DNA from 4 places in the Nocardioides sp. NPDC059952 genome. Region 4 is predicted to be linked to each of the others. Evidence: predicted binding sites of a transcription regulator. Region 4 holds the regulator's gene; each other region holds the start of a gene.
What was found. The regulator LexA, encoded in region 4, represses DNA repair genes until DNA is damaged. The targets are predictions, from matches to a motif close to TCGAACANNTGTTCGA.

Region 1 (6,866 bases), on a different contig from region 4:
GCCACCGACCTCAAGGCGATCGGCTGCTTCTGCATCGGCACCAACCAGGTCGACCTGGCCGCCGCCGCGGAGCGCGGCGTGGCCGTCTTCAACGCCCCCTACTCCAACACCCGCTCGGTCGTCGAGCTGGTCATCGGCTACATCATCTCCCTGGCCCGACGGCTGCCGGAGAAGACCGAGAAGATGCACGCCGGCGTCTGGGACAAGTCCGCGAAGGGCTCCCACGAGGTCCGCGGCCGCACGCTCGGCATCATCGGCTACGGCAACATCGGCACCCAGCTGTCCAACGTCGCCGAGGCGCTCGGGTTCTACGTCATCTTCTACGACATCGCCGACCGGCTGGCCCACGGCAACGCGCGCCGGATGAAGTCTCTCGACGCGCTCCTGGCCGAAGCCGACGTGGTCTCCATCCACATCGACGGACGCCCGGGCAACCTGGGCATGTTCGGCGAGGAGGAGTTCGCCAAGATGAAGCCGAGGAGCCTGTTCATCAACGCCGCGCGCGGCTTCCTGGTCGACAACGACGCGCTGCGCAAGCACATCGAGTCCGGCCACATCGCCGGCGCCGCGCTCGACGTCTTCCCGATCGAGCCCAAGGCTCAGGGCGACGCCTTCGAGAGCCCGCTGCAGGGCCTCGACAACGTCATCCTGACTCCGCACGTGGGCGGTTCCACGCAGGAGGCCCAGGAAGAGATCGGCTGGTTCGTCTCCGGCAAGCTGCGCGACTTCGTCGGCTCCGGATCGACCGCGCTGAGCGTCAATCTGCCCGCGGTCCAGCCGCCGCCGCTGGCCGAGGGCGCGCGCCTCGCGTTGCTGCACGACAGCGTCCCGGGCGTGCTCGCCGAGCTCAACGCCCTGCTCGCCGCCGAGGGCGTCAACGTGACCGGCCAATACCTGGCCACCGCCGGCGAGACCGGCTTCGTCGTCACCGACGTGACCGACGTACCAGCGACGACACTGGAGAAGATCACGGCCAACCCGCACACCAGGTGGGTGCGCGCCTACCACGCCTGACGCTAGCGTTCTGGCTCATGGAGCTCCCTCAACATTGGCCGCTGCCAGCGGCGACCGACCTTCTCGGTGACGTCCTGGCAGCGTACGACGACCCGACCCGCCGCTATCACGACCGCCGGCACCTCACCGAGGTGCTGGACCGGATCGAGGAGCTGAGGGCGGAGGGAGAGCGCTTCGACCCGCTGACGGTCACCCTGGCGGCGTTCTTCCACGACTCCGTCTACGACGGGGAGCGGGACGCCGAGGAGCGTTCGGCCACCTGGGCCGAGGACGCGCTGGCCGCCCACCTGGACGCCGACGCGGTCGCCGAGGTCGTCCGGCTGGTGCGGCTGACCGAGACCCACGACCCTGCGCCCGATGACCGCGGCGGCCGGGTGCTCTGCGACGCCGACCTGGCGATCCTGGCCGCTCCGGAGGAGCGCTATGCGGAGTACGCCGCGACCGTCCGCGAGGAGTATCAGCACCTGTCCGACGAGGAGTTCCGCGCCGGACGCGCCCAGGTCCTGGAGCGGCTGCTGGAGAAGGAGTCGCTCTTCTCGACACCCTTCGCCAGGATCAGCTGGGAGGCCGCCGCGCGGGCCAACATCTCGGCCGAGCTGGAGACCCTCAACACATACCTGTCAAACGATCAATAACGATTCGTTCGGAACCCCGCTTCGGTGACAGAATTCGTCGGTGAGTTTCCAGACGTACGCCGACCTGTGGCGGCTTCCCGACGTTCGCCGCATCCTCGTGCTGGGTCTGTTCCTACGCATTCCGATGCCGGCCTCGGCTGTCATCGTGACCCTTCACGTGGTCGGCCCGCTGGACCGCTCCTACGCCGAGGCCGGGCTCGTCTCGACGGTCCTCGCGATCGCGATGGCGATCTCCGCTCCCTGGCTCGGCCGGCTCCTCGACCGCCTCGGCCTGCGACGTACCCTCCTGCTGCCGCTGGCCGTTCTCCCCATCGCCTGGTCGATCGCCCCCTGGGTCGGATATCTTCCGCTGCTCGCACTGGTCGCCATCGCGGGACTCTTCACCGTCCCGTCGTTCTCGATCGTGCGTCAGGTGATGCTCCGCTCGGTCGGGCCCGGGCAGCGCACCGCCGCGCTCAGCGCCGACGCGATCATGACCGAGCTCGGGTTCATGGTCGGTCCGGTCATCGGCGTCCTCGGCGCCAGCTACTTCGGCACATCCTGGGCGATGCTGCTGATCCAGTGGCTCGGCATCGCCGCGGCGGTGGTGCTGTGGCTGTTCAACCCGATGATCACCGAGGGCGAGCCGACCGTCCCGAGCGACGCCGTCCCCAGTGACACCGGCTCGCCGAGGCGCCGCTTCGGCCTCCCCTCGTGGGTGAACCCGGGCGTCACGCTCCTGCTCGCCGGCACCTTCACCGCCTCGCTCATCCTCATCGCCGAGGACCTCGGCACCGTCGCCGCGATGCGCGACTTCGAGCGCACCGCCCTGCTCGGGCTCGTCATGGCGATGTGGGCGCTCGGCTCGCTGCTCGGCGCACTCATCTACGGCGCCCTCAACAGCCACCCCTCGACCGCGGTGATGCTCGTCCTGCTGGGTGCGACGACGGTGCTGACCGCGTTCGCCTGGGACCCGATCTCGTTCACCGTGCTGCTCCTGCTCAGCGGCTTCTTCTGCGCACCGACCCTGACCGCCGCGCTCGAGGCGATCACCAGCAGCGTCCCCTCGACCGTACGCGGCGAGGTGATGGGCTGGCACGGCTCGGCCATCACGCTCGGCAGCGCCGTCGGAGCTCCCACCGCCGGCTTCGCCATCGACCTGATCGGCTGGCAGGGCGGCTTCGTCCTCGGCGGCGGCCTCGGCCTGCTGATCGCGGCGGCCATCTGGCTCACCACCCGGCGGATGTCCACGCCGGCCGAGACGTCACTCCCGCCGGGCGAGAAGTCACCCGCGCCGGCCGAGTAGTCACCCCCGTCGGCCGAGACGTCACCGCGGTGCCACTTCGGCCGACGTACGTGACGCCTCGGCTAACGGGGTTTGCGACGGCGCAGACCGGCGGCAAGGAGAGCAGAGACCAGGACCCGGGAGGTGACCTCGACAGCACCCGCCGCGACCATGTCGTCGTAGGCCTCGGCCGGCACGTCGTAGTGGTCCCGGTCGAACCCTCGGGCCGGGATGCCCAGCCGACTCGCGAAGTCGTGCAGCTCCTCGTAGGAGGTGTCGCTGGCGAGGTGCGACCACATCCGGCCGCGGCTGGGTACGTTCGGCGGGTCGATGAGGATCACGGACCATTCCTACCGTGTCCAGCCTTGACCGGTCGGCAAGAATGGTCCGTGATGAACACGACAGTGCTGTTCGAGGCTCGGGCGAGGGTGCTCCATGACCTCGATGCCCGAGGACTCGCCGGTGCCGCGGCCGTCTCCGCCCTCGAGGACGCGATGACCGAGCGCGGCTGGTGGGTCGAGCAGTGGCCGGAGGGCAAGGCGTACGTCGCCGGCCTGGTCGCCCAGGACGTGCAGGACCTGCTCTTCGACGGCGAGGCTTCCGCGCGCTGGCCGGTGTGCACCTCGTGCCCGCCCGAGTCGCCGGTGCACTCGCTCCACATCACTCCCGATCTGGGAGGTCCGGACCCGATCTGGGTCTGCGAGGAGAGCGGCGACGTGGTCGCGCCGCTCGGCCACCTCTGACCGGTCCTCAGGACGGGCCGAGCTGCAGGTGCAGCGCATAGCGGTCGGCACGGTAGACCGAGCGGCACACCTCGACGTAGCGGTCCCCCGCGACCGACTTCCGCTGCCTGCGGAGCACCGGGACGCCGACCGAGAGACCGAGCAGGGTGGCCTCCTCGATGTTGGCCACATCGGCACGGAAGGTGTCGTCGACCCACGACGGTCGCATGTGGCGAGTGGCCAGCTCGGCGTAGAGACTGGTCGGCGCGGTGCGCTCGAGCATCCCGGGCACGATCGCCTCGTCGAGGTAGACGTCCTCGATGCAGATCGGCACCCCGTCGCCGCGGCGCAGGCGCCGCCAGTGGACGACGGCCGCACCCTCCTTGATGCCCAGCGCGCGAGCGATGGTGGGCCCGGCCTTCTCCCGGCCGAGCAGCAGCGTCTCGGAGGATGCCTGCATGCCCCGGCGAGCCATCTCCTCGCTGAACCCGAGCACCGGGCTCGCCGCCCGCGGCGGGCGCGCGACGAAGGTGCCCCGGCCCGGGATCCGGACCAGCAGACCGTCGGCGACGAGCGCATCGAGCGCCTGCCGCACGGTGGCCCGGGCGACGCTGAACTTCTGGACCAGCTCACGCTCCGAGGGCGCGGAGGCGCCTGGGCTCTCGCCGACGACCAGCTCCCGGACGTACTCCCGGATCTGGACGTGCTTGAGCGACCGCTCACCCTCGACCGACCGGACCATGACCAGAGCGTAGGTGTACACCTCGCGTACGTCCCGAATTTCGTCAAGTTGTGACATTGCAACGAGATGAGGCAGATCTTCTGCAACGAAATACGACGGCCGGATTTCACTAGAACAAGTGTTCGATCACGAGGTACGCTACGAGGGTGGACTTCCAGGGAACACTCTTCGCCCCGACAGACGACGAGACCACCGAGACGGCCTACGAGCGGACCCATCTGGACCGCGGAGCCTGGGTGGACATCGCCCGCGGCTGGCTGCCCGATCCCGACGACGTCTTCGCGGCCCTCGTCAACGACGTCCCGTGGCACGAGGAGCGCCGACAGATGTACGACCGGATGGTCGACGTGCCGAGGCTCCTGCACACCTACCTGCAGGGCGACCCGCTCCCCCACCCCAGGCTCGCCGAGGCCCGCGGCCGCCTCACCGCCCACTACCTGCCCGAGCTGGGCGAGCCCTTCGTGACCGCCGGCTGCTGCTACTACCGCAACGGCCACGACTCGGTCGCCTGGCACGGCGACAAGATCGGCCGCGGCCGCACCGACGACACGATGGTCGCGATCGTCTCCGTCGGTGACCCCCGCCGCCTCGCCCTCCGCCCCCACGGAGGACGAGGCGGCAAGGGCATGAGCATCGAGATGGGCCACGGCGACCTCGTCGTCATGGGCGGCTCCTGCCAGCGCACCTGGGAGCACGCCATCCCCAAGGTCTCCTCCGCCGGCCCCCGGATCTCGGTCCAGTTCCGCCCCCGCAACGTCTTCTGAGGCGGCCCCCAGATGCGTTCCGTACGCTGGTAGGAAAGGATGGGACCGACAGCCGACGCCTCTGGAGCCGCCTTGACCACCACCGCACCACCCCTCGCCCCGCCGTCCGCTGAGGAGATCGCCAGGGCGAAGGAGATCGTCGGGCGGATCAGCACCGCCTTCAGCAGCCGTGTGGTCGGCCAAGAGCGACTCAGGACGGCGCTGCTGATCGCACTCCTCTCCGAGGGTCACGTGCTGCTCGAGAGCGTGCCCGGACTGGCCAAGACGCTTGCCGCGAGCACGCTGAGCCAGACCGTCAAGGCGCAGTTCTCCCGGATCCAGTGCACCCCCGACCTGCTGCCGAGCGACATCATCGGCACCCAGGTCTACGACCAGCGCAACCACGAGTTCGAGACCCAGCTCGGCCCGGTGCACGCCAACTTCGTGCTGCTCGACGAGATCAACCGCTCCTCCGCCAAGACCCAGAGCGCCATGCTCGAGGCGATGCAGGAGCGCCAGACGTCGATCGCCGGCCACATCCATCCGCTGCCGCGCCCGTTCATGGTGCTCGCCACGCAGAACCCGATCGAGGAGGAGGGCACCTACGTCCTCCCGCACGCGCAGATGGACCGGTTCCTGCTCAAGGAGATCGTCAACTACCCCAGCGAGGGCGAGGAGCTCGTCGTCCTGGAGCGCATCGAGGCCGGCACGCTCGGCCCCGACCACGAGGAGACCCGTCCGGTCGCCGACCCCGACGACGTGGTCTGGCTCCAAGAGCTGACCAAGCGCGTCTACGTCGACCCGGCGATCAAGCGCTACATCGTCGCCCTCGTCCAGGCCACCCGCAACGCCCACCAGCTCCTCGGGCCGGAGACGGGTTCCTACGTCGAGATCGGCGCGTCCCCGCGTGCCTCGATCGCGTTCCTGCAGGCCTCGCGTGCGGCGGCGCTGCTGCTCGGTCGTTCCTACGTGACTCCCGAGGACGTGCGCGAGCTGCGCCACAGCATCCTGCGCCACCGGCTCCACCTCAGCTTCGAGGCGCTGGCCGAGAAGGTCCAGCCCGAGATGCTGGTCGACGCGCTGGTCCGCGCTGTCCCGAGCCCCTGAGTGGCGCCAGGAAATCAGGCACAGAATGGCAACGTACCTTCCCCGGATCCGCACGCGGTTGATGATCCATGCCCACCGCAAGGTCCTGGGCCTGCTCGACGGGGAGTACGCGAGCGTCCAGACCGGGCGCAGCATGGACTTCCACGACCTGCGGGAGTACGTCCCCGGAGACGATGTGAAGGACATCGACTGGAAGGCGACGGCGCGGTCCCGGAGCCTGCTGGTCAAGCGGTTCACCGCCGAGCGGCAGCACCTGGTGCTGCTGGCGATCTCCACCGGCCGGAGCATGGCGGCCCAGGCGACCGGCACCACGACCAAGCGCGATCTGGCGATCTTCACCGCCGGCCTGGTCGGCTGGCTGGGTGTACGCCACGGCGACAAGGTCGCCGTCGCCTACGGCGACTCCGAGACCCAGAAGCTCACCAAGTCCGCCGACACCGAGATCGCGCTCGAGCGGGCGCTGGGGCAGGCCCACGACGCGATCACCCCCGATGCCGCCGAGGCCGACATCGTCGCGGTGCTGCGCCACATCGCCACCAACGTACGCCGCCGGGCGATCCTGCTCGTCGTCACCGACGAGCACTCCGTCAGCGACGAGATGGCCGCGGTCCTGCGCCGTCTCACCGTTCAGCACGAGGT
Region 2 (6,866 bases), on a different contig from region 4:
CTCGCGTGCTCTGGGGTCGGTGAAATTCCGAGCCGGCGGTGACTGGACCACTGTGTAGATCTTTGGCCTAGAAGTCCGCGACCCGATGACAGCCAGTCATCGGTTGAGCAGGTGAAAATCCTGCACCGACGGTTAAAGTCCGGATGGGAAGACGCACGCAGCCCGATTCGTCGTGACCACCCTGATTCGACAGGGTGCGGCGCGATGTTTCGAGCCTGACCCCGGAGTCCGCGAGACGGACCAGAGGGGATCAGATGAAGTGCTTGGACCAGCGTGACCCGGAGCCGGGGGCGATGCGTCGCGCCCTGGACCTGGCCGCTGCGATCGGCGCCCCGGGGCCTGCCACCTATCCGAACCCTCGGGTGGGCTGCGTACTCCTGGGGCCGGACGGGTCGATGATCGCCGAGGGGTTCCATCGCGGGCCGGGGACCGCGCACGCCGAGGTCGACGCGCTCTCGAAGGCCGGGGAGGCGGCCCGCGGAGCGACGGCGGTGGTCACGCTCGAGCCGTGCAACCACACCGGCCGCACCGGACCCTGCTCGCAGGCGCTGATCGACGCCGGCGTCGCCCGCGTCGTCTTCGCCCAGGCCGACCCCAACCCGGTCGCTGCCGGGGGAGCGGAGCGGCTGAAGGAAGCGGGGATCGAGGTCGAGCAGGGCCTGTACGCCGCGGAGTCCCGAGAGGTCAACCGGGTCTGGACGCGCGCGGCCGAGCTGCAGCGCCCCTACGTCACCTGGAAGTTCGCCACCACGATCGACGGTCGCAGCGCCGCCGCCGACGGCACCTCGCGCTGGGTCTCCTCGCGCGCCGCGCGACTCGACACCCACAAGCTGCGGGCGCTGAGCGACACGATGCTGGTCGGGACCAACACGGTCGAGGTCGACGACCCCGCGCTGACGGTTCGGGACCTGGAGGACCGGGTGGTCGGCGTACAGCCGCTGCGGGTCGTCATGGGGGAGCGCGACCTCCCCGCGGACCGCCGGATCTTCGACGCCCAGGCGCCCTCGCTGCACCTGCGCACCCGCGACCCGCGCTCGGCGTTGGCTGCGCTGTGGGAGCGCGAGCGCCGCCATGTCTTTCTCGAGGGCGGGCCGACGCTGGCCGCTGCCTTCCTGGACGCGGGACTCGTGGACGAGATCGTCGTCTACGTCGCCCCGTTCCTGCTCGGCGCGGGCCGCTCGGCCGTCGCCGACCTCGGGATCACCACCATCTCCGACGCCTTCCGGCCGCGGGTGCGCTCTGTCGACGTACTCGCACCAGCCGCCGCCGGCGAGGAGCCGAACGTCCGTTTCGTCTTGGAACCACAGAAAGGGGAGCAGTGATGTTCACCGGGATTGTTGAGGAGCTCGGCACCGTCGCCGGGATCGAGGACCAGGGCGACGCCGTACGCCTGACCATCACCGCCGACACGGTGCTCTCGGACGCCGAGCTGGGAGCCTCCATCGCGGTCAACGGCTGCTGCCTGACCGTGGCCACGCTGGGAGAGAACGAGTGGACCGCCGACGTGATGCTGGAGACGCTCAAGCGGACCAGCCTGCACGCGCTCTCGGCCGGCGACCAGGTCAACCTGGAGCGCGCGGTCACGCCGACCACCCGGCTCGGTGGGCACATCGTCCAGGGGCACGTCGACGGGGTCGGCCGCATCGTCTCCCGCGAGCCCAGCGAGCACTGGGAGGTCGTCACGATCTCGCTGCCCGAGGAGCTCGTGCGCTACGTCGTCGAGAAGGGCTCGATCGCGGTCGACGGGATCAGCCTCACCGTGGTCTCGGTGACCGAGGACGCGTTCACGGTCAGCCTCATCCCCGAGACCCTGGCGCGTACCTCGCTGGGGTTCCGGGCCGTCGGTGACGAGGTCAACCTCGAGACCGACATCATCGCCAAGCACGTCGAGAAGCTTCTGGGAGGGGTTCGGCCGTGAATATCGAGACTGGATTGAATTCATCAGGCACCGAGCAGTACGTGGGGATCCGGCTGGATCCGGTCGAGAACGCGATCGCCGACCTGGCGGCCGGGAAACCGGTCGTGGTCGTCGACGACGAGGACCGGGAGAACGAGGGAGACCTGATCTTCTCCGCCGAGCTGGCGACCCCGGAGGTGATGGCTTTCGCGATCCGCTGGTCCTCCGGCGTGATCTGCGTGGCGCTGCCGGGGGAGCGGCTCGACGCCCTCGACCTGCCGCCGATGACCCGGGTCAACGAGGACCGCAAGCAGACGGCGTACGCGGTCTCGGTGGACGCCCGCGAGGGCGTCTCGACCGGCATCTCGGCCGCCGACCGGGCGCTCACGACCCGGCTGCTCGCCGGCCCTCACTCCGGGGCCGGGGACCTGACCCGGCCGGGGCACGTCTTCCCGCTGCGGGCACGCGAGGGCGGAGTGCTGGTGCGGGTCGGCCACACCGAGGCCGCGGTCGACCTGACCCGGCTGGCCGGTCTGGAGCCTGCCGGTGCGCTGGTCGAGCTGGTCAACGACGACGGCACCATGCAGCGCGCCCCGCAGCTGCGGGAGTTCGCCGACGAGCACGGTCTGGCGATGATCTCGATCGCCGACCTGGTCACCTACCGGCGGCGTACGGAGGTGCTGGTCGAGCGCAAGGCGGCGACCCGGCTGCCCACCGAGTTCGGTGACTTCACCGCGTACGGCTATCGCACCATCGACGACCAGGTCGAGCACGTCGCGCTGGTCTACGGCGACATCGCCGGATGCGACCCGGTGCTCGCGCGAGTGCACTCGGAGTGCCTGACCGGGGACGTCTTCGGGTCGCGGCGCTGCGACTGCGGGCCACAGCTGCGCGAGGCTCTCTCGCGGATCGCGGAGGCGGGCTGCGGTGTGGTGGTCTACCTGCGTGGGCACGAGGGCCGCGGGATCGGGCTGCTCGCCAAGCTGCAGGCCTACCAGCTCCAGGATGGCGGTCGCGACACCGTCGACGCCAACCTCGACCTCGGTCTGCCGGCCGACGCGCGCCACTACGGCGCCGCCTCGCAGATCCTGCGTGACCTCAAGGTCGACTCGGTGCGCCTGCTGACCAACAACCCCGAGAAGGTGAGCCACCTCGAGGCCTACGGTGTCGAGGTCGCCGAGCGGGTGCCGCTGACCCCGCGACCCAACGAGCACAACCTCGCCTACCTGCTGACCAAGCGTGACCGCATGGGTCACGAGCTGCCCGATCTGTCCGGGCGCGATCTGACTGAGGAGAACCGATGAGTGGCAAGGGAGCCCCGACCCCCGAGGTCGTCGACGCGAGCGATCTGCGGGTCGCCGTCGTGGCCGCGCGCTGGCACGACGAGGTGATGGCCGGCCTGCTGAACGGCGCCGAGCGGGCGCTGAAGGACGCCGCCGTCGGCGGCCTGACGGTCGTCCGGGTCCCGGGCGCCTTCGAGCTCCCGGTCGCCGCGGCCGCGCTCGCCAAGTCGGGCTATGACGCCATCGTCGCGCTGGGCGTCGTCATCCGCGGCGGCACCCCCCACTTCGACTACGTCTGCTCGGCCGCCACCGACGGGCTGAACCGGGTCGCGATCGACCACGTGGTTCCGGTCGGTTTCGGCCTGCTGACCTGCGACAACGAGGAGCAGGCGCTCGACCGGGCCGGGCTCGAGGGGTCCAGCGAGGACAAGGGCTACGAGGCCGCCGCGGCGGCCATGGAGACCGCGCTCACCCTGCGCGACTGCGTACGCCACTACTGAGGTGCTGTGGAGGTTGTGAAGCTGAGAGTGGCCTATAGGTCACTTTCAGCTTCACAACCTGCTGAGTGTCGCCACCAGATCGCCCTGACGTCGGCGGGCGCCCGGGTCCTGCCGGGTCGATGCCTGCTCGACGACGAACCCGTGCGGGGTGAGCAGATCGGTGAGTGCCTCCGCCGACCAGTAGTAGGCGGTGTGGACCGCGTGGTCGAACGCCTCGCCGGGCTCGCCGTCGAAGAAGCCGACCAGCGCCGATCCGCCGGGGGTGAGCACACGGGCGAACTCGGCCAGGATGGCGGGGAGCTCGGCGGGTGGGGTGTGGATGATCGAGTACCACGCCAGGATCCCGCCGACCGAGCTGTCGCTCAGGGGGATCGCCGCGAGGTCGGCTCGCTGGAAGCTGACGTCTGGGTACCGCGCCCGTGCGGCGGCGACGAACTCGGCCGAGGCATCCAGTCCGACCACGTCACGTACGCCGCCTGTGGTGAGTTCCTTGCTCCAGAGGCCCGGGCCGCAGCCGGCATCTAATAGGCGGCCGGTCGTGGTGTCTCGCCAGGTGGTGATCGTGTTGTGGTCGCGCTCGGCGAGCTGGTCGATCTTTCCGAACAGGTCGATGTACTCGGCTGCGCGGCGGTCGTAGGCTGCGCCGATCTCGGTCATGGTCATCGGTGACAGAGGGTAACGGGATTCGGCTGGGGGTGCCGTGTGGTCTGTGCGGACTTCCAGCGTGGGTGGGGCCAATACGTGGCTTGGGTTGGGAGATTTACAAGCCCGGGTGTCTGGGTGGGGTGCCATTTACCTGTCTTGCGGGCTTCCAGCAGCGGTTCGGCTTTGGCTTGGGATATCTGTCCCTGATTGGGTTCATTTGTTTTGCTTCGTGTGGTAGGCTCGGCGCAGGCGTGAACGTGATGGCCGACCACCTCTCAAGAGGCGTGCCTTTCCGCCCGGGACACAACGGGTGAGGGGTAATCCAGGGGAACCAGGGGCGTCGACGCTGAGCTGCGAGGGTAAGTAATAGCCCGTACTGCCGGGCCTCCGAGACCAGCGAACCAAGATGGATCTGCATGGGCAGATCCTTGAGTTCGTACGTCGGGAGGTGACCGGTTCGATGACCACGCTGCAACAGCCCCAGCATCCTGTGCTGGGGGCCGTGGTCGCGATCACCGGCGCCCTTGAGCGGGTTGCTGGGGCGAACCCGGTGTTCATGGCCACCGATCAGAAGGCCGCCACGCTGCTCGAGATCGCCCGCGCCAAGGCGCAGCTGGCCGAGCTCGAACTGCGGGTGCTCGCCACCGCCGACGATGTGGCCACCGACTCGGCTGCTCGGGATGTGGCGGCGTGGTTGCATCACCACACCCACCAGCGCCCCGAGGCCCTGCGCGCCGACCTGCGGCTCGCCGATGCCCTGGACCGGACCTACCACCAGGTCGCGGCCGCGATGCGCGCCGGTGCCTGCAACCCCGCCCAAGCGCAGGTGATCGTCGCAGCCCTCGACGACCTCCCAGCCGGCCTCGACCCCGAGATCCGGGCCAAGGCCGAGGAGACGCTGGTCGGCTACGCCACCGAGTTCGACCCCACCCGGCTACGCCGCCTCGGGCACCGGATCCTGGACCTGATCGCCCCCGAGATCGCTGAAGCCGAAGAAGCCAAACGGCTCGCTGCCGAGGAGGCCCACGCCCGGAAGAAGACCCGACTGGCCATGCGGCGCCTCGGGGACGGCACCACCCGGATCTCCGCCGTGGTTCCGGATGCGGCCGCGGACCGGTTGGCCACCAACCTCGAAGCCTTCGCCTCACCCCGACGCGATGACGGCACCCGCACCGAGACCGGCGAGTACCTGCCCTACGACCGCAGGCTCGGGCTCGCGTTCTGCCAGATGCTCGAGACCCTCGACCCCGCCCGGCTCCCCATCCACGGCGGCGACGCCACCACCGTGATCGTCACCATCGACATCGACCAGCTCCGCAAACAGGCCGGGGTCGCCGAGATCCTCGGCGGCACCCCGATCACCGCAGCCGAAGCCAGGCGCCTGGCCTGCACCGCCGGCCTCATCCCCGCCGTCCTCGGGGGAGACTCCGAGGTCCTCGATCTCGGTCGCAAGGAACGGTTCTTCACCGCCGCCCAACGCCGAGCACTCCTGCTGCGGTCAGCAACCTGCGAGGCCGAAGGCTGCGACATCCCCGGCACCTGGGCCGAAGCCCACCACTGGATCGCCTGGGCCCAAGACGGCGCCACCGACCTCGACAACGCCGCCCTGCTCTGCTCCCATCACCACCACCGCGCCCACGACACCGCGTACCTCCATGAGCGCCTGCCCAGCGGCGACATCCGCTTCACCAGACGCACATAGGTCGGTCAACAGCGCGTCCGTCTCACTTCGATGAAGCCGAGAGATCCTCGGAATCAGTTAGCGCTATAATTTGCGCATGCATGCAAATACGCAACCTCCGGTGTGGGGAGACGACGTGGTCACCCTCGCCGTCGAGGTGCTGCGGATGCTGGCCGATCCCACGCGCCTGCAGGTGGCGGGGCTGTTGTTGGACGAGGAGCGGTCGGTCTCCGAGCTCGCCGGGATGCTGGAGAAGCCGGTGCCGGGGGTCTCGCAGCATCTGGCGAAGATGCGGATGGCGCGGCTGGTGACCACGCGGAAGGAGGGGACATCGGTGCTCTACCGCGTGGAGAACGGGCACGTGCGCCAGTTGGTCCTCGACACGATCGGTCACGTCGAGCATCTGCTGGACCAGGTCCCGGCGCATCACCGGTCGGGGGACGAGTCGGCATGACCCACACGCTGCACGATCACCGACACGACCAAGGCCATGGTCACGGGCACGGTCATGGGCACGGGCATGCGCACGGCGGAGGATGGGCCCGCTTCCGCCATGCGGTCTCGGACGTCTTCGGAGCGCACTCCCACGATGCCGCGGATCAGGTCGACGAAGCCCTCGAGGCGGACGTACGGGGCCGCAGGGCGTTGTGGATCAGCCTCGGTGTCCTCGCGCTGACGGCTGGCATCCAGGCGGTCGTCGTCGGTCTGACCGGCTCGGTGGCCCTGCTGGGGGACACGCTCCACAACGTCGCCGACGCGCTGACCGCGGTGCCGTTGCTGGTGGCGTTCTGGCTGGCCCGGCGCCCGGCCAACGACCGGTTCACCTATGGGTACGGTCGGGCCGAGGACCTGGCCGGGCT
Region 3 (6,866 bases), on a different contig from region 4:
GGGGATGACACGGCGGCTCTTGAGGAGCAGCTCGGTGTCCGTACGCAGCGCCCAGGCCCCGATCTCCGCCATCCAGCGGGTGGCCGGGAGTGCGATCGGCATGCCCGCCTCCGTGCGCAGCGCGCGCATCAGGTCCCGCTGCGGCAGTGGCCCCGGGGCTGCCAGATTCACCGGTCCGGCGATGTCATCGCGCTCGATGAGCAGATCGCAGGCGCGTACGAAGTCGGCCTCATGGATCCAGGAGACGAACTGGTCGCCGCCGGCGACGGGCCCGCCGAGGCCCAGGCGCGCCATGGCCAGGAGTACGTCGAGGACGCCGCCCTTGTCGGGGCTCATCACCATCGCCGAGCGGAGCGCGACCTTGCGGGTGTGCGGTGTCGGCGCTGCAGCCTGCTCCGCCTCCCAGTTCTTGGCGATGCGGGTCGAGAACTCCCAGTAGGCGGGGGCGTCCGGCTCGCTGCCGCCGATGATGCCGGTGGCCTCGTCGTTGGGTGCGTCGAAACGGTGGGCGTAGATCGTCGCGGTGCTCATCTGCAGCCAGGTGATCGGTGGGTTGGCCGCCGCCGCGATCGCCTCGCCGACGACCCGGGTCGACTCGACCCGCGAGTCCATCATCTGCTTCAGGTTGGCATCGGTGTAACGGCAGCTGACCGTCCGTCCCGCGAGGTTCACCACCACGTCCGCACCGTCGATCTCCTCGGCCCACGGACCGATCGTCCGCCCGTCCCAGACCCGATGACGTACGCCCTCCTCGAGCTGTTCGGGTTGGCGGGAGAGCACCACCACCTCATGCTCGCGCGCGCTCCAGGCGCGCCGCAGGATGCCTCCGACCTGGCCGGTCCCTCCGGCGATGACGATCTTCATGGCAGCGACCATAGAACCTATTTGAGCGATCGCTCAAGATCTGCGCTACCTTAGATTTGAGCAATCGCTCAAATGGACTCGAGGAGGCGTACGTGGCTGGTTGGGTGTGGGCTCTGCTCTGGGCGTTCGTCCGGGCATGGCTGTTCGGCGTCATGCTCGGGCTGGTGATCGGTGGCGCGTTCGGGACGCTCCTGATGCCGGTCCTGGGGACGCTCCTCGGCGGAGTGATCGGAGCCATCATGGGCGCGATCACAGGGCTGCCCTTTGCAGTTCTGGTGGCTCCCGTGTCGCTGCTTCCACCCTCGCCGGTCGCTGACCGGGCCTGGCCGGCGATCGTTGCCGCAGGACTGTCGTTCGTGCTGGTCAGCAAGGTCATGTTCTCGGGGGCGAACCTGGATGCTTCGGAGGACCTCGCCATCTTCGTCGGCCTGGCTGCCGCTGCCGGTCTGGTCGCGGGGCTCTTCGGTCGTGCGATCACCCGTCGTGCGCGGATCCGGGCGCTGCGTACTCCTGAGACCTTCATTTTCTTTGCGTTGGCGGGAACGCTGCTCTCGACCGCTCGATTCGTGACGCTGGAAGGGTGGATCCACGACGGGCCCGGGATGGTCCTGCTCTGCGCGTTCGTAGGATTCGTCGGTGGCGGCATACTCGGTCTCGCCCTGATCGGCTACAACCTGCTCGTCACCAAGGAGCCCGCCGCAGAATGAACCCCACCAAGGCCAAGCTGATGGCGGCGGTCACCGACCTGCTCAAGGAGGACGGGATCGCCGGTCTCTCGGCGCGGGCGATCGCCGACCGGGCGGGGGTCAACCAGGCGCTGGTCTTCTACCACTTCGGCACAGTCGTGGACCTGGTCGACCAAGCGTGCCGCGCGGCGACGGACGAGGCGGCGGCGTCCTACCGGGACGAGCTCGCGGACGTGACCTCGCTGAGCGAGCTGCTGCAGCTCGGGCGAGGGCTTCACGAGCGGGAGCGAGCCGCCGGCAACATCACGGTGATGGCTCAGCTCCTGGCCGGCGCGCAGCGGGACAAGACCTTGGCCGAGACAGCGCGCTACGCGTTGGGCCGGTGGAACGAGGAGATCGAGACCGCGGTCGCCCGCGCGCTGCAGGGAAGCCCTGTCGAGGGCGTCGTGGACGCGCCGGGTCTGTCCCGCGCGATCAGCTCGGCGTTCATCGGCCTCCTCATGTACGACGGCGTCGACCGCCCCGGAGCCGAGTCGGCTTTCGAGTCCCTCGAGCAGCTCGGTGCGCTCGTCGAGGTCATCGAGGATCTCGGGCCCGCGGCCCGGCTCGTCCTACGGTCCCGGCTCAAAGGCCGCGGTTAGCGCCATTTCATGTCCGTCTGGTGAAGCGGATGTCGCCGTTGGGGAGGCGTTCGTGGAGGTAGGCGGTGTCGTGGGCGCGGTGATGGTGATGGGAGCAGAGCAGGGTGGCGTTGTCGAGGTCGGTGGCGCCGTCTTGGGACCAGGCGACCCAGTGGTGGGCCTCAGCCCAGGTGCCGGGGATGTCGCACCCTTCGGCCTCACAGGTCGCTGACCGGAGCAGGAGCGCGCGGCGTTGGGCGGCGGTGAAGAACCGTTCCTTGCGGCCGAGGTCGAGGACCTCGGAGTCTCCCCCGAGGACGGCGGGGAGGATGTTCGCGGTGCAGGCGAGGCGGCGGGCCTCGGCCGCGGTGATCGGGCTGCCCCCGAGGACCTGGGCGACCCCGGCCTGTTTGCGGAGCTGGTCGATGTCGATCGTGACGATCACCGTGGTCGCGTCCCCGCCATGGATCGGGAGCCGGGCCGGGTCGAGGGTTTCCAACAGCTGGCAGAACGCGAGCCCCAGCCGGCGGTCGTAGGGCAGGAACTCGCCGGTCTCGGTGCGGGTGCCGTCATCGCGTCGGGGTGAGGCGAAGGCTTCGAGGTTGGTGGCCAGCCGGTCCGCGGCCGCATCCGGGACCACGGCGGAGATCCGGGTGGTGCCATCCCCGAGGCGGCGCATGTTCAGTCGGGTCTTCTTGCGGGCGTGGGCTTCCTCGGCGGCGAGGCGTTTGGCTTCTTCGGCCTCGGCGATCTCGGGGGCGATCAGGTCCAGGATCCGGCGCCCGAAGCGGCGCAGCTGGGTGGGGTCGAACTCGGTGGCGTAGGCGACCAGCGTCTCCTCGGCCTTGACGCGGACCTCGGGGTCGAGGTCGGTGGGGAGGTCGTCGAGGGCGGCGACGATGACCTGCGCTTGGGCGGGGTTGCAGGCCCCGGCGCGCATCGCCGCGGCGACCTGCCCGTAGGAACGGTCCAGGGCGTCGGCGAGCCGCAGGTCGGCGCGCAGGGTCTCGGGGTGTTGGTGGGTGTGGTGATGCAGCCACGCGGCGACATCCCGGGCAGCGGCCTCGGCGGCCACGTCATCAGCGGCCGCGAGCACCCGGAACTCGAGCTCGGCCAGCTGCGCTTTCGCGTGGGCGATCTCGAGCAGCGTGGCGGCCTTTTGGTCGGTGGCCATGAAGGCCGGATTAGCGTCCGCGACCCCGCCCAGAGCGTTGGTGACCGCGACCACGGCTCCGAGCACGGGGTGTTGGGGCTGTTGCAGCGTGGTCATCACGGTCACCTCCCGACGTACGAACTCAAGGGTTTCTGCCTGTGCAGATCCCGGTTGGTTCGCTGGTCTCGGAGGCCCGGCAGTACGGGCTATTACTTACCCTCGCAGCTCAGCGTCGACGCCCCTGGTTCCCCTGGATTACCCCACACTCGATGTCTCCCGAGAGTGGCGGCACGCCTCTTTCGAGGTGGTCGGCCATCACGTTTACGCCTGCGCCGAGCCTATCACACGAAGCAAACCAACGAACCCAATCAGGGACAGATATCCCAAGCCAAAGCCGAACCGCTGCTGGAAGCCCGCAAGACAGGCAAATGGCACCCAACCCAAGCGCCAAGGCTTGTAAATCTCCCAACCCAACCCAAGCCACGTATTGGCCCCACCCACGCTGGAACCCAAGCCGCCTCAGCCGCCCAGAGCAGCCCGAGCCATCACAAGCCGATCGGCGCAGCGTACGGGCATCGTCCGCCAGTAGTAGGGGAACGTCATCAGGGCGATGAACAGCGCCCACCCGCGAGCGCGGAGCCAGGTGGCGTCGTCGAGGTCGAGAAGCGCGCGGAACTCGTCGCGGCCGGCGACGTCGAGGAGCTCCCAGGCGCAGATCAGGTCGACGGTCGGGTCACCGACGGAGAGGGCGCCGAAGTCGAGTACGGCGGTGAGACGGCCGTCGCGGGACAGCAGGTTCTCGGCGAGCAGGTCTCCGTGGACCCAGCGCGGCTCGGCTTCGGCCGGCGGAAGGGCCATCACCTGGTCCCAGACGGACTCGACCGCGTCCAGGTCCAGGTCGAGCTCGGCAAGCTCGCGGCACTCCTTCAGGCGGAACCGCACGTCGGCGTCGAAACCGGCGATCGGCTCGCCGCGGTACCAGCGCAGCTCGGGGTCCTCGAGCGCCTCCTGCGGCACCTCGGTCCGCCGGAGCCCGGTCACGACCCCGGCCAGGTCGGCGGCGGTCACGTCACCGGTGCCCAGGCCCGGCTTCTCCCCGTCGAGCCAGCGCACCACGCTCCAACGCTCCGGGTAGCCGAAGCCCGGCTCGCCGACCGCCGCCACCTCCGGCACAGCCACCGAAAGGTTGGCCGCGAACCCGGGCAGCCGGCGGGCCTCCTGCGTGATCGTGGCCGATCCGCCGGGCTGGCGGGGGAGGCGTACGAGATGCTCCTCGCCCAGCCGGAAGAGCCGGTTGGTCGACCCGGTCGAGTCCAGCGGGCGGAGGGGAAGCTCGGCGTAGGCCGCGACGTCCCGCCTCAGCAGAGACCGAATCAGGTCCTCGTCGATCATCAGCTCGTCATCGTGCATCGCGGCGTTCATCGTGGCTGAGCCAACCACGTCGGCGCCCGGCGGCGCGCATGGTTTTTCGGGGTCAGACGAGGGTGAGCGAGACGAGCGCGCGGTCGCCGACCTGGAGGTCCTCGCGGCGGCGTACGTCCTTCTTGATCGGCAGCGCATAGCCATCCTGACCCGGGAAGACCGAGGTCCGCCAGGTGGTCGTGCCGATCCGTGCCTCGACCCTCACCGATCCGAAACCGCGGGGCGGGCCGGTCGCGATCGACGCCTCGCGGATCTCCTCGGTGACCTCAGGTGGCGCGGTCACGAAGATCCAGGCGTCGGTCTCGTCCTTCCACGGCCACAGCTCGGCCTCGAAGTCCCAGGTCTCCACGCGCTCATCCTTCCAGGCCGGTGTCTGGAAAATGGTCGTTCCACCGGCAGGGCGGACGGTTAGGGTGCGGCCATGGCTGACCCTCGCTCCCTCGCCCAGAGACTCTCCGACACCCGCACCCGTCTGGAGAACGACGTCGACCTGTGGATCGCCTCCGCGCACGACGACCAGCCGTGGCTGGTGCCGATCTCGTTCGTGTGGTGGGAGGGCGAGATCTGGATCGCGAGCATGGGCGGAGCGCGCACCCAGCGGAACCTCACCGCCTCCCCGGTCGTCCGGCTGGCCCTCGGCGAGCTGCGCGACGTCGTGATCGTCGACGGTCGGGCCGAGGTCGAGCCGATGGAGCGTACGCCGCAGCGGGTCCTGGAGATCTACGCCGAGAAGCAGGGCGGCGACCCGAGCGACTGGGCGGACAGTCTGATCCGCGTGCGGCCGACCAAGATCCAGGCCTGGCGCGAGTCGAACGAGCTCGACGGACGCCACCTGATGCGGAACGGCCGCTGGCTGGACGAGGGTGGGTCCGATGGAAGCTGAGGTGCCGCTGACCGAGGACACCTTCCGGGCGCTCGCCCGGTCGTCGCCGTGGCGCTTCTCCGCTCTGCACTTCACCTGGCGGACGCGGGACGACGGCGACGTCGAGTGCTGGTTGCGCAGACCTGGCTGGCTCCGCGTGCGCGACGCCGCCGGGGATCGGGTGGTCAGGGGCGAGGCTCCGGTGGTCGATCCGGAGCCGGTCCTACGCGCCGACGGTCTCGTGGCGAGCCGGCCGCGGGCCTGCACCCACGACATCGACGACCCGATGTGGAACAACTACCTGTTCGTCTCGATGCTGGATCCCGAGGAGCTTTCGGTCGATGTGGCGCTGAGCGACCTGCGTTCGGAGCCGAGGGCAGGGCGGGAGACCTGGTGGGCGAGGGCGGTGCCCGGGCAGGAGTACGAGCCGCGGTGCGGTTGTTGTCCGCTGCTGTGGTCCCGGGTCACCGACTGGTTCGAGTACGGAGACGGCGCCCCGGGGTGGGAGCCGCAGGCGGGCACGGTCTACCCCGAGGCGTACGACATCGGGCTGGACGTGGCGACCGGGATCGTCGTGCAGTTGAGCCCGGTCGGAGGCTCGCGGCCCGATCACGGGTTCGAGACCACGATCCACGAGGCAGAACTGTCGGTGGTCTCTGTTTAGGTGGTGGTGAGGACGACATCCGATCCAGACGGAGGAGATGTCATGACCATCAGCACGACCATCGACGAGGAGATCGAGCGGCTCGAGGAGGAGCTCGGCGAGCGGCCCGCCTGTGAGTGCAGCTGTGGCAGCCCGGACAGCGACGCGGAGCCTTGTGGCGAGGTGGCGGCGTACGCCGTGACCGTGCTCTGTCCCGATGACCGGTGCACCCACACCTACCTGTTGTGTCGCGAGTGCCGTGACCAATGGGTGCAGAACTGTCCGCCACCTCACCAGCTGCGCGTCATTGCGCTCGGATGAGGCTCACGCCACCGGCACCACCCACACGTCGGCGACCGACGGGTCGTAGTCGGCGCCGGTGTCCCGGAACCGGAGCCGCACCGAGCCGTCCGCGGTCTGCGCCGAGGGCTCCACCAGGAACTGGTGGGTCATCGTGCCCTGCCCGCCGCTGGTGCGAGTCAGGTCGACGCTGTGTGCGACCTGACCGTCGAGCTCGACGTCGTAGGTCTTGCGTCGCGCGCCGTCGAAGGTCTCCACGATGCGGACCACGAACGATCCGTCCGTCGGCACCGCGGCGTCGAACTCGAACCAGCCG
Region 4 (6,866 bases):
CTTGCCGTCGACCGTCTGCCGCTTGGCGGGCAGCGCCGTGCGGCCGTCGTAGACCGGCGGGTAGTAGGCCCCGCCCTCGCTGTAGGCCTTCGAGGGGGCCAGGTTGGCGGCGGCGAAGCGGATGTACTCCTGCTTCAGCGTGGTGCCACGCTGAGCAAGGGCCTGCCGGATGGCGGTGGTGGAGTAGGTCGACGGTGCTCGGTTCCAGATCGAGAGGACCACCTCCGGCAGCGTCCCGCGCTCCTTGGCGAAGCGCTCGGACAGGTAGCGGAAGAAGATCCAGTTGCCGTAGATCCCGAGGTTGGAGGCGTAGGAGTTGTCCAGCGGCTTGCGCTGGTCCTCGAGCTGGCCGTAGCCGAGGTACTGCCGGTTGTCGTTGATGCTGTCGTAGACCTCGTCCTCGACCCAGGTCGCGGTCGACTCCATCATCCAGCGGTCCTCGCCGGCGTCGTAGGCGAACTGGACCGCGTGGAAATATTCGTGAGCGGCGGTCACCCGGAGGTTCTCGGTGGGCGTGTTGTAGGACCCGTACTCGCTGGTGGCGTAGTCGTTGTCCAGGACGCAGTAGGCCGTCGCGGCGGTCTTGGAGACCTTCGTCTCGGGCGCGCAGTAGCCGTAGTAGCCCTCGTCGTAGAGGTTCTCCAGGTAGATGTCGACCTTGCCCGGGGTGACCGACTTGTCGGCCGCGGGCTTGCGGTAGCCCGCCTGGACGTAGAGGTTGTGCACCTTCGTGACCACGTCACGGACCTGGGTCGCGTACGCCGTCGAGGCACGGTCGCCGCCCTTGCCCGGCGTGTAGTGGACGCAGACCACGTCGCTGCAGGTCTGGGTCGCGGTGCGGGGGCGGGCGAGCAGCTCACGCGCGGCCGCCTTGTTGGAGCCGTCCAGGGCATCCTTGGCGTTCCACAGGTCGGCCAGCGCGATGGTCGCGTCTGGCCGGCCGGCGATGTGCCGCCCGGGCACGACCTGGCGGGCACCGCGCACCGACTGGTTGCGTTTGACCTTCTTGGCCGCGGCGAGCGCCTCCCGGGCCACCTTCTCCGTCACCGGCTGCTCGGCGCTGGTGTCGCCGCCGGTCCTCACCGAGGTCGCCGGCGTCGACCCGGTTGCCGGCATGGTGGCGACGAACGTCGCAACGACCATGCCCGCGATCAGGACGAGGGAGCGTTGTTTCCGGTTGATCCGGCGGGCAATGTTTCGCATGAGGTACCAGACGTTCGGGATGGCAGACCTGGGCAGTCTAAGCGCAGAGCGACGCTGTGTCCGGCGGACACGGCCTAGACCGGCACAGTGACGCGATGGAGCCTGTTGCTTCCGGTTGCGGTGGCGTACGACCTGGTCCAGGTGGCCGTGGTGTTGGAGTCCTTGCGCTCGCCGATGACGTACCAGTCCATCTGGGCGCGGGTGCGGGTCACGTCGAGGACGCAGTAGCCGTGGTCGTCGAAGTTGAGGTAGCGGACGTGGCGGTTGGCGGTCTGGATGATGCCTTCGACCGTCAGACTGGCCGTGCGGCGAGGGGCGCCGAGGATGTCCTTGAGGTTGTTCGAGGTCACCGACGTGGCCACGAACTCGACGCCGGCGGTCTTGCCGAGCGGGTAGACGGCGGAGTCGTACGGCAGGTCGCAGGCCCAACCCGAGTGGATGTCGCCGGTGACGAAGACGGTGTCGGTGATCGCGTTGTCGCGGATGTGCTCGAAGAGCTCGGTGCGGTCGGCGGTGTAGCCGTCCCACTGGTCCACGTTGTAGGCGATGCCGTTGTCGGGCAGCAGGCCGGTGACGTCGTTGACCGGCGCGATCAGGCTCTTCGGGAGCGCGCCGAAGGTGACCGGGGCGATCATCACCGGATTGCCGACGATCTTCCACCGGGCGTCGGTGAGCAGACCGTCCTTGAGCCACGCCAGCTGCTCGTCGCCGGTGATCGTGCGGTCGGGGTCGTCGACTCCGGCGAGGTCGGTGCGGGCGACCTGCTGGGAGCGGTAGGAGCGCAGGTCGAGCATGCTCAGCTCGAGCAGGTTGCCGAAGCGCAGCCGTCGGTAGATCCGGTCGTGGAGGTGGCCGTCGGTCTCCACGGTTGCCGTGCCGTCCACACGCAGCGGCATCCACTCGTCGTAGGCCTGGTTGGCGTTGGTCTTGCGGTCGATCCAGTCGTACTCGCCGGGCTCGTTGTTCTCGGCACCCAGCAGCCAGGCGTCGTTGGCCGACTCGTGGTCGTCCCAGGTGACGATCCAGGGCAGCCGGGCGTGAGCGGCGGAGAGGTCGACATCGCGCTTGTACTGCGCGTGCCGGATCCGGTAGTCGGCCAGCGTGTGCATCTCGTGGGCGGGCTCGTGCGGACGGACGTCCTCGTTGGCCATGCCGTAGCCGTACTCGCCGGGACCGTACTCGTAGAGGTAGTCGCCCAGGTGGAGGATCGCGTGCAGGTCGTCACGGGCGGCCAGGTGCCGGTAGGACGCGAACCAGCCGGCCTGCAGGTTGGAGCAGGAGACCACCCCGAAACGTACGTTCTCCGGGGTCGCGTCGGCGGCCGGAGCCGTCCGGGTACGCCCGACACGGCTGGTCTGGCCGTTGTAGGTGAAGCGGTAGAAGTACCAGCTCTCCGGGGCCAGGCCGGTGACGTCGAGCTTCACGGTGTGGTCGCGGTCGGGGCCGGTCTGCCGGGATCCCTTGGCGGTGACGCGGCCGAAGTCCGCGGTGGGCGAGACCTCCCAGCGGACCAAGACCTCCTCGCTGCTGCCGGAGCCGGGGGTCGCGTCGGCGGACGGCGTGACCCGGGTCCAGATGACCACCCGGTCCGGGAGCGGGTCGCCGGAGGCGACGCCGTGCTGGAAGTGGTTGAGCGAGCCGCCGGCGGCCTCGGCGGACTCAGCGGGCTCGGGGAGAGCGATGGCTCCGGCCGCTGCGGCGCTCGCGAGCCCGGCGGCGATGAGGGTGCGGCGGTCGATCTGCGTCTGGGTCGTGCTGCTCTGGGTCACGCTGTATGGAACGACGCAGCCGCCGGCCCTGTCATGGGCCGGCGGCTGAGTTCACGCAGTGTTTCCGGGCTGGTCCCCGGGGCGGGCTCAGAGGCTGCGTAGGACCGCCGTCACCTTGCCGAGGATCGTCGCGTGGGTGCCGTCGATCGGCTCGTACGCAGCGTTGTGCGGCAGCAGCCAGACCTTGCCGTCCTTGCGGGAGAGCGTCTTGACCGTGGCCTCGCCGTCGATCAGCGCGGCCACGATCTCGCCGTTCTCGGCGGTCGGCTGCTGGCGCACGACCACGAAGTCGCCGTCGCAGATGGCCGCGTCGACCATCGAGTCACCGGAGACCGAGAGCAGGAAGAGGTCGCCGTTGCCGACGAGCTGCTTGGGCAGCGGGAAGACGTCCTCGACGCTCTGCTGGCTCGAGGTCTCCTCGGCCAGGATCGGGCCACCGGCCGCGATCCGCCCGACCAGGGGGACCATGGCGGCGTCGGGGTTGGGGTTGACACCGGCCTCGGCCGTGAACGTCGTCTCGGGCTCCTCGCCGGACATGGCCTTGCGGTGGGCCATCACCTCGGGCAGGAAGACCTCGAGGGCGCGCGGTCGCTTCGGGTCCTTGCGGATCAGACCACGCTGCTCCAGCGCCCGGAGCTGGTGGGCGACGCTGCTGGTGCTGGTCAACCCGACCGCAGCACCGATCTCGCGCATGCTGGGCGGGTAGCCGCGCTGCTCGATGCTGTCGCGCAGGTGAGCGAGGATGCGCTGCTGACGCGGCGTGAGCCCGGTCGCGTCCGGCGGCCCGTCGGGCAGCTCGCGGACGCGGCTCTTCTTCGAACCGCCTGATCCGGTGCCTGTCTTCTGCGTGGTCATGTCACCACATTAGTCCCTCTGGCACCACGACATCAAACATTTGTTCGATCTCATGGGTGGCGCGTGTCGGCGTTCGAAAATTCTGGGCGTCGCTACTTGCGTTGTTCGAACACGTGATCTACCTTCGAACATGTGCTCGATCGAACACGTGATCGAGAGACTTGTGATCAGGAGGCCGTGAGATGAGTGCAACAGTCTATGTGCTGCCCGTAGCCGAGCCGCCCCGTCCGGTGCGGGAGGTGCGTCGCTCGACCGTGCGGCTCACTCGCCGCGGCCGCGTCGTCGTGTTCGCATTCGCGCTCGTCGTGCTCTTCGGGATCGCACTGATCGGGGCCCGGGTGGCCTTCGCGGTGGAGAACGGTGCGGACGCTGATGCCGGATTTCGTGGCCCCGCCCCCGCCGCCCACACGATGGTCGTCGGCGATGGCGACACGCTCTGGGACATCTCCTCGAAGGCCGTCGCCGGGACCGACGCCTCGATTCGGGAGATGGAGCAGACGATCAAGGAGCTCAACAGTCTCGAGTCCTCGATGCTCATGTCCGGTCAGACCCTGATCATCCCGACCGCGCCGTAGGGCGCCCCACAGATGTCCGGCTGCTCCTTCGACCCCGGCGGCCGGCAACCGGGAAAAGTGAGAGTGCTGCAGACGATGGGAAGCGTCTGCAGCACTCTCGCTGTCTCGTCAGTGGCGCCCGCGGTAGGGGCGGTCCGGCTCGGCCGGCGGCCACTGCTTGTTGCGGGTGCCGTGCCGCGGCGGCCACTCGTCGTCCGGCTCGACCGGGGAATCCTGGGGCTGCCGCTGGGTGGGCATCGCCTGGGTCGCGGCGGGGTCCTGGGTCAGTCGGGCCCTCGAGCCCGTCTGACCGTAGCCGGTCGGGGTCTGGTAGGCACCGGACTGATACTGCGGCGAGCCACCCTGCTGGGTGGGGTAGCTGTCCGTGCCGTATCCCTGCGAGCCGTACCCCGAAGTGCTCTGTGGCGTCGACGTCGGTGTCGGCGGGCTCGAGTAGTAGGGCTGCGGGGAAGGCGGAGGGCTGGTCGGCGGCAGGTAGGACGACGTGCTGTAGGCGGCCCGGCTGCCGGTGTTGCCGTAGCCCTGGTCGCTGCCGGGATAGCCGTAGGGCGACTGCGATCCGGTGTCGGTGTAGGACGGGTTCCCGGTGTCGCCGTAGGGCGGCTGACTCCCGGTGTCGGAGCTGTGCCGGCCGTAGGAGCCGGTGTCGTCGTAGCCGTAGGAACCGGCGCCGTAGTAGTCCTGCTCCGGGTAGGCCTGCTCCGTGTAGAGCTGCTGGTCGGAGTAGGTCGTGTCCGAGTAGTCCTGCTCCTCGACGTAGGCGTTGGAGTGGCTTCCGGTGTAGTCGTCGGTGGGTGGCGTGGTCGGGGAGCCGGAGAAGGCCCGCCAGGCCTTCCCGGCGAAGGTGAAGGTCAAGAAGAGGCAGGCGACTGCAACGACCGCCGCGACGGCGAGCTTCGCCCAGGCGCCGGAATCGCCTCCCCGTGCGTCGGCCCCGAAACCGACGGCGACCCACACGAGCACTCCCCAGATGACGAGGAATGCCAGTGTCGCGATCGCAGGCAAGATGAAAGGTGGCCGGGGACCGCTTCTGGGGCGCGTGCCTCTCCGCGACCCGACGCGATTTCCTCCGGAGATGTTTGTCACGGGGGCCATTCTTACTCATCCAGGCCAGTCCGGCGCCGCTGAACCGGAATCTTTCGGTGTTTGACCGGCGACACGCCGGGCGCGCGGGTAAACGCGCCGCTCGCTTGCATCGTCGTGGGGGCGGGCGTACGGTTACCACTACATCTAGTAGTTACACCGCTGTAGTTATCCACATCTAGTTCACATGAACAGGCGGATGGCCCACAGCGACGGGGGTGTTGTTCCACAGGGACTCACGCTCATATCCACAGGTTCCACAGGCTCGGGCCGCCGTTGAGACGGCCTGGATCCACAGGTCTCACGAGAGGGGCTCGACCGTGCACTGTCCGTTCTGCCGACACAGCGACACCAAGGTGCTCGACTCCCGCGTGGCCGAGGACGGTGGCCAGATCCGGCGCCGCCGGGTCTGCCAGGAGTGTGGGAAGCGGTTCACAACCGTCGAGCAGATGCAGCTGATGGTGGCCAAGCGCTCCGGCGCAGCGGAGCCGTTCAGTCGCGACAAGGCGGTGCACGGCGTACGCAAGGCGTGCAAGGGTCGGCCGGTCACCGAGGACCAGCTCGCCTGCCTCGGCCAGGAGGTCGAGCAGGCGCTGCGCAGCCAGGGGCTGGCGGAGGTTCCCAGCAACGAGGTGGGGCTGGCGATCCTCGCGCCGCTGCGTGAGCTCGACGAGGTGGCCTACCTGCGCTTCGCGAGCGTCTACCGGGCCTTCGGCTCGGCGGACGACTTCGAGCGCGAGATCCAGATGCTGCGTACGGAACGGGAAGTCAAAGACTTCGAGGCAGAACACCCGGTCGAGGCCCCGGTGGGCAGCGACTAGATCCCACGGATCACACAGACCGGCCCGGGCAGGCCGTGGGGAAGCGACCTGTCCGGGCCATCCAGCGGAAACAGATAGAACAGAGCAAGGACTCCACCATCAGCACCGACCAGCAGTACGGCACAGCGATCGATGACAACAGGGGGAACGAAATGACAGACACGGCAGCAGAGGCACAGGCATCGGCGAAGGCAGGCGCCGGGCTGAAGATCGAGCGGATCTTCAGCACCGAGGGCGTCCACCCCTACGACGAGATCACCTGGGAGCGGCGCGACGTCGTCCAGAAGAACTGGAAGACCGGCGAGACCGTCTTCGAGCAGACCGGAGTCGAGTTCCCCGACTTCTGGTCGATCAACGCCTCGACGATCGTGACGACGAAGTACTTCCGCGGCGCCATCGGCACCGACAAGCGTGAGCAGAGCCTGAAGCAGCTGATCGACCGGGTCGTGAACACCTACGTCGCCTCCGGCAAGGAGAACGACTACTTCGCCTCCGAGGCCGACGCGGACCTCTTCGGTCGCGAGCTCACCTGGCTGCTGGTCAACCAGCACTTCGCCTTC

Region 1: ACFV9G_RS02945 (alpha-ketoglutarate-dependent dioxygenase AlkB) is a predicted target of LexA. The motif match lies at 4,488-4,503, and genes of this name have one in related genera.
Region 2: ACFV9G_RS23080 (DUF222 domain-containing protein) is a predicted target of LexA. The motif match lies at 4,491-4,506, and genes of this name have one in related genera.
Region 3: ACFV9G_RS03020 (DUF222 domain-containing protein) is a predicted target of LexA. The motif match lies at 3,718-3,733, and genes of this name have one in related genera.

The regions. Positions count from the first base shown of each region.
Region 1 covers NZ_JBHWLY010000004.1:66,707-73,572, reverse strand. Annotated here, with positions in the region: gene serA (phosphoglycerate dehydrogenase) at 1-1,014, shown strand, start outside; gene ACFV9G_RS02970 (hypothetical protein) at 1,032-1,649, shown strand; gene ACFV9G_RS02965 (MFS transporter) at 1,690-2,934, shown strand; gene ACFV9G_RS02960 (DUF4031 domain-containing protein) at 2,997-3,254, opposite strand; gene ACFV9G_RS02955 (hypothetical protein) at 3,306-3,656, shown strand; gene ACFV9G_RS02950 (GntR family transcriptional regulator) at 3,664-4,398, opposite strand; gene ACFV9G_RS02945 (alpha-ketoglutarate-dependent dioxygenase AlkB) at 4,524-5,141, shown strand; gene ACFV9G_RS02940 (AAA family ATPase) at 5,214-6,227, shown strand; gene ACFV9G_RS02935 (DUF58 domain-containing protein) at 6,253-6,866, shown strand, end outside.
Region 2 covers NZ_JBHWLY010000064.1:12,102-18,967, forward strand. Annotated here, with positions in the region: FMN riboswitch at 2-161, shown strand; gene ribD (bifunctional diaminohydroxyphosphoribosylaminopyrimidine deaminase/5-amino-6-(5-phosphoribosylamino)uracil reductase RibD) at 255-1,322, shown strand; gene ACFV9G_RS23060 (riboflavin synthase) at 1,322-1,918, shown strand; gene ACFV9G_RS23065 (bifunctional 3,4-dihydroxy-2-butanone-4-phosphate synthase/GTP cyclohydrolase II) at 1,915-3,201, shown strand; gene ribH (6,7-dimethyl-8-ribityllumazine synthase) at 3,198-3,680, shown strand; gene ACFV9G_RS23075 (class I SAM-dependent methyltransferase) at 3,732-4,343, opposite strand; gene ACFV9G_RS23080 (DUF222 domain-containing protein) at 4,786-6,027, shown strand; gene ACFV9G_RS23085 (ArsR/SmtB family transcription factor) at 6,104-6,460, shown strand; gene ACFV9G_RS23090 (cation diffusion facilitator family transporter) at 6,457-6,866, shown strand, end outside.
Region 3 covers NZ_JBHWLY010000004.1:77,939-84,804, forward strand. Annotated here, with positions in the region: gene ACFV9G_RS03005 (TIGR01777 family oxidoreductase) at 1-864, opposite strand, end outside; gene ACFV9G_RS03010 (hypothetical protein) at 957-1,571, shown strand; gene ACFV9G_RS03015 (TetR/AcrR family transcriptional regulator) at 1,568-2,191, shown strand; gene ACFV9G_RS03020 (DUF222 domain-containing protein) at 2,199-3,440, opposite strand; gene ACFV9G_RS03025 (aminoglycoside phosphotransferase family protein) at 3,843-4,745, opposite strand; gene ACFV9G_RS03030 (DUF1905 domain-containing protein) at 4,798-5,094, opposite strand; gene ACFV9G_RS03035 (pyridoxamine 5'-phosphate oxidase family protein) at 5,167-5,628, shown strand; gene ACFV9G_RS03040 (hypothetical protein) at 5,618-6,271, shown strand; gene ACFV9G_RS03045 (hypothetical protein) at 6,314-6,571, shown strand; gene ACFV9G_RS03050 (family 78 glycoside hydrolase catalytic domain) at 6,575-6,866, opposite strand, start outside.
Region 4 covers NZ_JBHWLY010000010.1:18,236-25,101, forward strand. Annotated here, with positions in the region: gene ACFV9G_RS06895 (MXAN_6640 family putative metalloprotease) at 1-1,203, opposite strand, end outside; gene ACFV9G_RS06900 (alkaline phosphatase D family protein) at 1,278-2,972, opposite strand; gene lexA (transcriptional repressor LexA) at 3,060-3,827, opposite strand; gene ACFV9G_RS06910 (LysM peptidoglycan-binding domain-containing protein) at 4,010-4,402, shown strand; gene ACFV9G_RS06915 (hypothetical protein) at 4,511-5,407, opposite strand; gene nrdR (transcriptional regulator NrdR) at 5,806-6,306, shown strand; gene ACFV9G_RS06925 (vitamin B12-dependent ribonucleotide reductase) at 6,459-6,866, shown strand, end outside.